Regions from separate parts of the uncultured Veillonella sp. genome, predicted to be linked through region 3. Evidence: riboswitches for the same ligand, from Rfam matches in the RefSeq annotation. Region 3 holds a riboswitch; each other region holds the start of a gene.
The links. Region 3 has a riboswitch for cobalamin ahead of nikB (nickel ABC transporter permease). Riboswitches for the same ligand answer to the same signal wherever they lie in the genome.

Region 1 (3,291 bases), on a different contig from region 3:
GCATAGTTTCTTTCAATTCCTTAGCAAGTGGTGGTACCAATTCTGGATATGTATCATCTGTAGAACAGATAACGACAACATCAGCACCACTTTCACGAGCAGCTTTCGCAGCATCAGCCGTTGTTTCATGACCATCATTTTTGATAACTTCAAAAGCACCTACTTCGAAGAAGCCTGTGGAGAAGTCCGCCCGAGGTTTATGTTGAGGGATTGGGCCCATATTGGCCAAGAATACCTTCACATTATCTTTCGTACGTTGTTTATAATTCTCAGTGCGCATGCGAAGTGCTTCAAACTGTTCAGTCCAGCGATGAGCTGCAATGGATTCAATGGTTTCGGAAGCAATATCACCAGCATCTAAAGCCTTCCGGATTTGACGTATTGTTAATTTTTGTAATGCACCGAGTTCAATAAGACCAATCAAAGCGCCTGGCTCTGTAGTACCTGCTTCTAGGGTAGCCTGTGCTTTCACAACCGCATCTGGCTCCGCACTTGCCAAGTACTCCTCGATTTGAGCAACCCGTTTTTGACGCAATGTTTCTTGATTTTCTGGTTTTGGATCAAGCAATTCTTCAGTCATGTTCGCATACATGTTATTACCTACAGCCACATCTCTGCGGAATGCAAGGTTTTTGAAGCGTTCGTCAAGAACAGCTTTAACTTGAGCTTGTGGATAGCCTTCTTTCAAAGCTGCTACGATACCACCTTTAGCCTCAATAGTTTGGAACTCAGCCCAAATTTTTTCACATAATTCGGCTGCCAATGTTTCCACATACCAGGAACCGCCTACAGGGTCCACAGGTTGACGCAACTCGAATTCAGTTTGCAACATAACTTGGATGTTACGGGCAATACGGCGAGAGAAGTCGTCAGCTTTGCGAATTGGTTGGTCAAATGGAGATACTTCAAGGCTATTCAAACCGCCTACAACGCCGGAGAATGCCTGTGTCGTGTTACGCAACAGATTTACATACGGATCGTATACGGTCTTTGTGAAAGCCGATGTTCTGCCGTGTACATGAACGGCACGGTCAGCTTCTTCTGCACCAAAGGCCTCCATAATGCGCGCCCAAAGCACGCGCAATGCACGTAGTTTAGCAATTTCCATGAAGAAGTTTGCCCCCAAGGAGAATGTAAACATCATGCTTTTAGCAATAGTATGAATATCGATGTTCCGTTGTGCTAATTGACGCACATAGCAAACTGCTGTTGCCAATGCATAGGCAACCTCTTGCACATCATTAGCGCCACCATTAGCGTATACATCGCCAGATACAAGTACAGTTTTAAGCTCTGGAGCTTGTTCTTTAGCCCATACAACAGTATGTGCCATTTCATCAAAGGCTGTATCTAAAGACATATGCAATGTACCATCTTTAGCCCAAACACCAATAGGGTCTGCGCCAACGAGACCTTTCAAGTCAGAGGTCTGTTTTTTAGAGCCTTTCACCGTAGCGGCTAACATACCGAGCAAGATAGCTGCAGAAGCACCTGTTTCAATGTATAAAGGATTTTCCTTTAAATTAAAACGTTCAATCAATTGGCTACAATCATCCATAGTAGACAGAGATGTACCGCCGATACCAACAGCTGCGCCTACTTGCACATCTTGATCATGGCGTGTTGCTTCATCAAGGCGAATATTGTGAATGGTGCCACCTTTTACAATTTCGTATAAACTTGCATGGTTAGCATCCTTAGGAAAGGATTCGTCTACATATTGGGATACGCCCCAAGAGTCTTTAATATACCCACTTGCCTTTGTGCCACGTAGGAACTCACCTGCTCCAGGATATACACCCTTTGGAATTTTTTCTCCATGCAATGCAGGCGTGTAAATTGGTTGTAACGTAATTCCCTCATAGGTTTTAGTGAACATCTTCTTATGGAAGTCGCCACCTTTTAACGCTTTTTCAACCTCGGCCTGCCATTGTTCATACGTAGGTTTCTTAAACTCATCAAAGGATACAGGTGCTAATAAATCACGTTCAGCATCCTTTGAAGTCTTTTTGTCAGACATATATGTGCCTCCTTTTCAACTCGAAACCATACCGAGAAACAGCGCACCGTACCTGCGAATTGTTAGATATATGAATCACTCGAGCTTTATCTTATTGGACCACATCAACCTCAAAATGTGTCCATCGGTTTAATGTCTATAAAACTTGACGCATATACTCAACATCCACTCTAAGGGCAATAAAAAACGTGCCACCTAAAGTGACACGTAAGGTTTCTTATTGAAAGGTACACTAAAAAATACTGTAGACAGCATACCCCAATCCCCTTCCTATCGCTCGTAGGTACATAACGGTGATTATCAAATAGGCAGTTCTCCTGGCTCGGGATCATCACCTCGCTTTCGCCTTCCCAGATTACTCCAGTGACATATATGAAAGCAGGCTCATCCTTACAGTGGCGGGACCGCATCGGCTTATACCGATTTCTCTATTAAGTCTTACGACACCTATTCTCTATATTCGTTGTTCTAAGTCCAATATAGTGTAACAATATGCACAAAGTCAATGAACATAACATTTAATCATAAGTACCAAAACCAAAGTTATAACTGAAAATCATATGTAATAACTAAAACGCATGGGTTAAGAATTTAAGAATTAATGATATAATAAGTGCTATCACGAGGAGGCATTATGGACCATACAAGTAAAAAAGGGTTAATCACAGCCCTTAGTTGTTATATAATTTGGGGCTTACTCCCTCTATATTGGGCATTATTAAACCATGTTTCACCGTATAATATACTGGCACAGCGCATTATCTGGTCAGGTATTTGCATGGCTATCGTTGTATTTGGCCTACATTTTAAACAATTTAAAAAGGACTTTCAATTACTAAAAGAACAACGTTCACAACTATTCCTACTTTTAGTTGCGGCAGTCATCATCAGCGTAAACTGGTTCACCTACATTTGGGCCATCGCCAATAATCAAGTTATGAACACGAGCCTTGGCTATTACATCAACCCACTCTTCAATGTAGTATTAGGTGTCATCCTATTTAAAGAGGTTCTATCTATACCAAAAAAGCTGAGTGTCCTTATCGCTACCATCGGCATCGCCTTACTCACCTATCAAGTAGGATCCTTGCCGTTGGTATCGATGATCCTCGCCGTTTCCTTCGGTCTTTATGGGGCCGTAAAAAAGAAACTACTCATCTCTCCCTTTACGAGCATCGCCTTTGAGGCCTGGCTATTAACACCGCTAGCCTTACTATATACGACCATGATCGATAATACAGTATGGTCTTATTTCAGTACAGACTGGTATA
Region 2 (3,291 bases), on a different contig from region 3:
AACAATTGGATGTGAACGCGATTAATCAAGAGTTACAAGCTATTGGTGATTTGTCTAATGGCATTACTAGCTCTAATTATGATACTGTTAAGACCTCTGTAAACTCTACAATCGGTGCTATTCGCACTTATATGGGTTCAAAACAAGATAAGGACTATACTCGTATGGTTGAGGCTTATAACCATTATATTTCTAATATGAATACGACAAATATGAATGAGTTAGATTAATAAGATCTGAGTTTATTTACGTTAGACACGTGTAAAACGAACACATAAAAAGCTGTATTAAATGAGAATTCCATTTGATACAGCTTTTTGGTAATGTATTCTATTTTTTTATCTTAATACGTGTCGTCATTTGATTGGATAGGGTGAACAATACGAGTGCCACCCAGATACAGCCGAAGGCTATGAGTTGGGCTGTACCAAAGCTTTCACCAAAGTAGAAGATGGCCAAGAAGAAGCCCATGGTAGGGGATAGGTATTGTAAAAAGCCGAGTATGTTCAGTGGCAATAGGTGGGCACCGTATGAAAAGAGGATGAGCGGAATCGATGTGGTAAGGCCGGCGCCGATGAGGAGGAGACCGGTCGGTGTTAGGTTTTCGATAAAGGCCCACGAGGTGGTGTCCATAACCGCTAAATACCACAATGCCATCGGTGTGACGAGCCATGCCTCGAAGGCGATGCTCGAAAATGGATGGATGGTGAGTCGTTTCTTAACGGCTCCGTAGAGACTAAAGGAAACGGCTAGGATGATAGAGACGATGGGTAGAGTTCCCATTTGAACAGTCATGATGGCCACACCTAAGAATGCAATGGCAATACTCAGTTTTTGTGGCCATAGTAATCTTTCTTTATAGATTAGGATACCCAGCAATACATTGAGCAATGGATTGATGTAATAGCCAAGGCTCGTGTCGAGTACGTGTTGGTTCGTAACGGCCCAAATGTAGGTGAACCAGTTGATGCTGATAAGTATAGCAGCCAGTAATAGTAGACCTAATTGCGTAAGGTGGGTGCGTAAAAGTTGTATGTCCATACGCAGTTGTTGGCGCCCTGTGGCGATGACGAGGAAGAACATCCAAAATCCGGACCAGATGATGCGGTGCGATAGTACGGAAAAGGATGATACTTGGTTTAAAAGTGCCCAATAGAGGGGCAGTAAACCCCAAATTAAACAGCACAGCAATGTGGTGCTGAGACCTTTTTTATTTATATCATTCATGATGCGACCTCCTACTAGTAGACATATTATATCATGATGGTAGCGTAGCAACTTCAAATAACTTAGTTAATTCTCAAAAATTACATCTATGCATTTTCATCATTTTATATATGCATTAGTTATAACCTAAAATTTACTACTTATGATTAACTGTTATGTTCATTGACTTTGTGTATATTTTTACACTATAGTGGACTTAGAACAACGAATACAGAGAATAGGTGTCGCAAGACTTAATAGAGAAATCGGTACAAGCCGATGCGGTCCCGCCACTGTAAGGATGAGCCTGCTTTCAAAATGTCACTGGAGTAATCTGGGAAGGCGAAAGCGAGGCGTTGACTCCAAGCCAGGAGAACTGCCTATTTGATAATCACCGTTATGTACCTACGAGCGATAGGAAGGGGATTGAGGTATGCTTGCTACAGTCTTTGGCTACAGTGTTTTTAGTGTACCTTTCAATATGTAACCTTACGTGTCACTCTCGGGTGGCACGTTTTTTATTTGCCACGCTAGAGAGTCTGTTTCATATATGGCATAGGCTTAGTATAATTGGAGAAGCATCAGATTGATGAATAGTGTGTGCCTATGTAACTCATGTACAAAGCAACTTACTGGTACGGTGCGCTGTTCCCCTGTATGGTTTCAAGTTGAAAAGGAGGCACATATATGTCTGACAAAAAGACTTCAAAGGACGCTGAACGCGATTTACTGGCGCCTGTATCCTTTGATGAATTTGAGAAACCTACGTATGAACGATGGCAGGCTGAGGTTGAAAAGGCGTTAAAGGGTGGCGATTTCCATAAAAAAATGTTCACCAAAACTTATGAAGGTATTACGCTTCAACCGATTTATACACCTGCATTGCATCAGGACAAGATTCCTAAGGGCGTTTACCCTGGCGCAGGCGAGTTCCTACGTGGCACAAAAGCAAGCGGCTATATCAAAGATTCTTGGGGCGTATCTCAATATGTTGATGAATCCTTACCGAAGGATGCCAATCATGCAAGTTTATACGAAGTTGTGAAAGGCGGAACTATTCACAACATTCGTCTTGATGAAGCAACACGTCACGATCAAGACGTGCAAGTAGGCGCATCTGTTGGTGTAGGCGGGACATCCTTGTCCACAATGGATGATTGCAGCCAATTAATTGAACGATTTAATCTTAAGGAAAATCCTTTATACATCGAAACTGGCGCATCCGCAGCGATTTTGCTGGGGATGTTGTCGGCTACTGTGAAAGCTTCTAAAAAGCAAACATCCGATTTGAAAGGTCTAGTAGGTGCAGATCCTATCGGTGTGTGGGTTAAAGACGGTGCTTTGCATATGTCATTGGATACTGCTTTTGATGAAATGGCACATGCTGTTGTATGGGCTAAGGATCAAGCCCCTGAGCTTAAAACTGTGCTTGTATCCGGTGATGTATACGCTAATGGCGGTGCTAACGATGTGCAAGAGGTTGCCTATGCATTGGCAACAGCTGTTTGCTACGTGCGTCAATTGGCACAACGCAACATTGATATTCATACCATCGCTAAGAGCATGATGTTTACATTCTCCATGGGTGCAAATTTCTTTATGGAAATTGCTAAATTGCGTGCGTTGCGCGTGCTTTGGGCTCGCATTATGGAGGCTTTTGGTGCTGATGAAAGCGACCGTGCCGTTCATGTACACGGCAGAACATCTGCTTTCACAAAAACCGTATACGACCCATATGTAAACTTGTTGCGTAACACAACACAAGCATTCTCCGGCGTTGTAGGTGGTCTCAATAGCCTTGAAGTATCTCCATTTGACCAACCAATCCGCAAATCCGATGAATTCTCTCGTCGTATTGCTCGTAATATCCAAGTTATGTTGCAAACTGAATTTGAATTGCGTCAACCAGTTGACCCTGTAGGCGGTTCTTGGTATGTAGAAACCTTGGCTGCTGAACTCTGCGAAAAGATTTGGGATGAATTCCAAACTATTGAGTCTAAGGGTGGCATCATCGCTGCATTGAAGGAAGGTTATCCTCAAGCGCAAGTTAAAACGATTCTTAATGAACGCTTTAAAAACCTTGCA
Region 3 (3,291 bases):
GGCATAATATTAGGAATAATATGTCGTCTTAAGATAGTTGCCGTAGACGCCCCCATCATAACCGCAGCCGTTACATATTCTTCACCACGTACTTTTAACGTCATAGAACGTACTAAACGAGCATATTTTGCCCAACCTACTACAGATAAGGCCAAAATCGTATTCACAATGCTACCACCCAAAATACCAGCAATAGCGATGGCTAAAACAACACCTGGAAAGGATAACATAATATCAGCTAGGCGCATGAGAACCATTTCGACTTTGCCGCCGAAATAGCCTGCTATAGCACCGATGATAGTACCAATACTCACCATGATAACGACGATGGATACGCCCATGAACAAGGATAATTGAGTACCGTAAATGATACGAGATAATACATCACGTCCTAATTTATCTGTACCAAACCAATGTTGGCTGCTTGGTGCTTGCAATGCCTGACTTATATTTGAGGTGAAAGCATCGCCCGGTGCAAGCCAGGGTGCAAAGATAGCGATGAGAACAATGATAATCATCAACCCACTATAGAAAGAGAACAATTTATGTTTTTGAATAAATTCTGCCATTATGCTCTCTCCCTTTTCAATCTAGGGTCTAATAAGATATATGATGCATCAACCAATGCGTTAATACACATATATGCTAAAGCAACCCACAACACAAAACCTTCGATCAATGGATAATCGCGCATGGTAATAGCATAAATTGCCATATTCCCAAGTCCCGGCCAAGAGAATACCATTTCTACGACTGCCACACCACCTAGTAACCAACCGATAAGAACACCAAGAATAGTGATGAGTGGTAACACCGCATTAGGTAAAATATGACCGAATAAAATTTTTATCTCACTAACACCGCGAGCACGAGCGCCAATAACATAATCCTTTTGCATTTCCTCAAGGATAACGAGCCGCACTTGACGCATGTATTTAGACCCAACAACAACTGCCAAAGTAATAGCGGGCAAAATAACACCAGACGCAGTCACGCGAGAGGATGCAATCGGTACAAGGCCTAATTTAAGACCGAAGATGTAAATCAGTATAAGACCTAACCAAAACGTAGGCATAGATACGCCTACGAAAGATAGAAATCTCAACACATAATCAACCCATTTGTTACGATTTAAGGCGCTTATAATACCTGCAGGCAATGCATAGAGCAGCGTAAATACTAAAGCCGTACCCGCTAACATTAATGTACCTGGTAAAGCCTCCAACATACGATCTACTACTGGTTTTTTAGCAGAATAACTCATCCCCAAATCACCTTGTGCGACATTGACGACCCAGTTTGCATACTGTACTACAAATGGTTTATCTAACCCAAGCTGAGCTCGAGTTTCATCGATAAGCTCCTGAGATACGATAGTATCTGCCGTTTCAAGTAACATCGTTACTGGGTCACCTGGTGCTAAATAGGTGAGACAAAATGTCAAAAATGTGATGCCAAACAAGGTAACAATAAATTGCCCCAATTGTTTGACAAAGCGTTTGCCCATAGGCGCCTCCTAAACTCTCTAAACACTAACAACAATTCAAATGACAAACTAATGGTACTAGCTTTTTTATATAGCGTTGAAGCTTAAAGGCTAGGGAACGAAAAAAGGCTAGTCGCCCGACTAACCTAAATTAAGCACAGCATATGCATACCATGCCTTTAGAGCAGGCTTTCTGACTTTGATTCATCGCAACATTTCGGCCTTCCCAGTTTCCCAGTGACCCTATAATGAAACCTTGCTCCTCATTACAGCTATTTGCATAGTATGGGTTTTTCACCCATTTTCCTCTTTTACGCTCGGTAAATACCGACACTCACTAGTTCATTCATTTTTATCGATTATAAATATACTATATTAATACTCTATTTGCAATACATATACCCCTTATGGGTATATGTATTTCGCGTATTTTCAATATAGTTTTTATACTGATAAAAAATATTAATTAGTGATTAAATTCATAATCCTGCATAAAATTATATAAATTAACTTATATAAATAATTTTTTATTTATATTTACTGTATATGACGGTATATATATTAATTTTAATAATAATAAAACAATGTAAAACTTTATTATAAAATCTTTTTATACACAGCGAAAATTTGATTAATAATAATACTCTTTATGTTTTTTCATATCTGGCTCGCATTAATTATAAGTCTAATGCATGATTATGATAAAAAAAGAGGCTATTACCAAGTAATAGCCTCTAATAAGACGAGATATATTCAGTTAATCAATACTTTGTTGTAAGCGGTGTGCTCTGCGTGTATCCCACGCTTTACGCAAAACATAAATCACCAAACCTATGCTTACTGCCACCGCACTACCTACCATAGCATCAAAACCACATGCGTAGATTGCATATAGACAATAAAGAACGCCTATACCGAACAAGTAATTAGAGCGTTTAATACGACTTTCAGCTACGCCAGCCATACGCATCATTGTAGGTACTGCCAAAATGCACAATACATACGGTACTACGTTAGTTACAACCGCTAAGTTTACTAAGATTTCAAATTGCTCACGCAAGGATTCGCTTGCAGTGAACAAAGTAAGTAATGTTTCAACAGCGAGTAAAATCAATACGCCACGAACAGGAGCATCTTTGCTATTTACACGGGCAAATATTTTAGGGAAGTAACCATATTCTGCTGCGCTTTTGAATACACGGGACAATGTGAATTGCCAACAAAGTAAAGCACCAAAGCAAGAAATAACCATAGCAGCCATAACGATGTTCGCAATAGTATCATTGAACATGTATACGAATGTCAAGCCGAATGGTGCGTTAGAATTTAATAAGTCAACGTTCGGCACAATACCTGCCATAACGTTTGTGGACAAGATATAAACCACTGCCACTGCTAATGTACCTGCCACTGTAGCGATAGGTACATTTTTCTTTGGATTCTCAACAGCATCAGCATTAGCCGCTGCGGACTCAAACCCTAGGAAGCCCCATAAAGTTAGGGAAATAGATTGTTTTACCGCATCATAAAGCGGAAGATCATTTGGGTTCCATGCCGCCCAATAGATAGATGGATCGAACCAATGCCAGCCAATTGTACCGATTAATAAAACCGGAATAATAGAACCCCAAATAGTCATGTTGCTGAGTCGACCTGTAAAGCGATTACCTCTAAAGTTTAAAATCGCTGCAAACCACAAGAGCACAATTGTTACTTGACTTGTTTGTGTCGCATTGAGGTCAACACCAAAGAAAGCTGCGCCATAACCTACGGCAGATACCGCGATGGCGATATTAGCAATGATG

Region 1: another riboswitch for cobalamin. It lies ahead of RYO55_RS04475 (methylmalonyl-CoA mutase family protein); the one in region 3 lies ahead of nikB (nickel ABC transporter permease).
Region 2: another riboswitch for cobalamin. It lies ahead of RYO55_RS08065 (methylmalonyl-CoA mutase family protein); the one in region 3 lies ahead of nikB (nickel ABC transporter permease).

The regions. Positions count from the first base shown of each region.
Region 1 is NZ_CAUVFT010000011.1:31,478-34,768, reverse strand. It holds gene RYO55_RS04475 (methylmalonyl-CoA mutase family protein) at 1-2,020, opposite strand, end outside; cobalamin riboswitch at 2,310-2,486, opposite strand; gene rarD (EamA family transporter RarD) at 2,655-3,291, shown strand, end outside.
Region 2 is NZ_CAUVFT010000030.1:11,522-14,812, reverse strand. It holds gene RYO55_RS08075 (DUF3829 domain-containing protein) at 1-230, shown strand, start outside; gene rarD (EamA family transporter RarD) at 331-1,227, opposite strand; cobalamin riboswitch at 1,430-1,605, shown strand; gene RYO55_RS08065 (methylmalonyl-CoA mutase family protein) at 1,894-3,291, shown strand, end outside.
Region 3 is NZ_CAUVFT010000010.1:32,178-35,468, reverse strand. It holds gene nikC (nickel transporter permease) at 1-569, opposite strand, end outside; gene nikB (nickel ABC transporter permease) at 569-1,507, opposite strand; cobalamin riboswitch at 1,652-1,839, opposite strand; gene potE (putrescine-ornithine antiporter) at 2,244-3,291, opposite strand, start outside.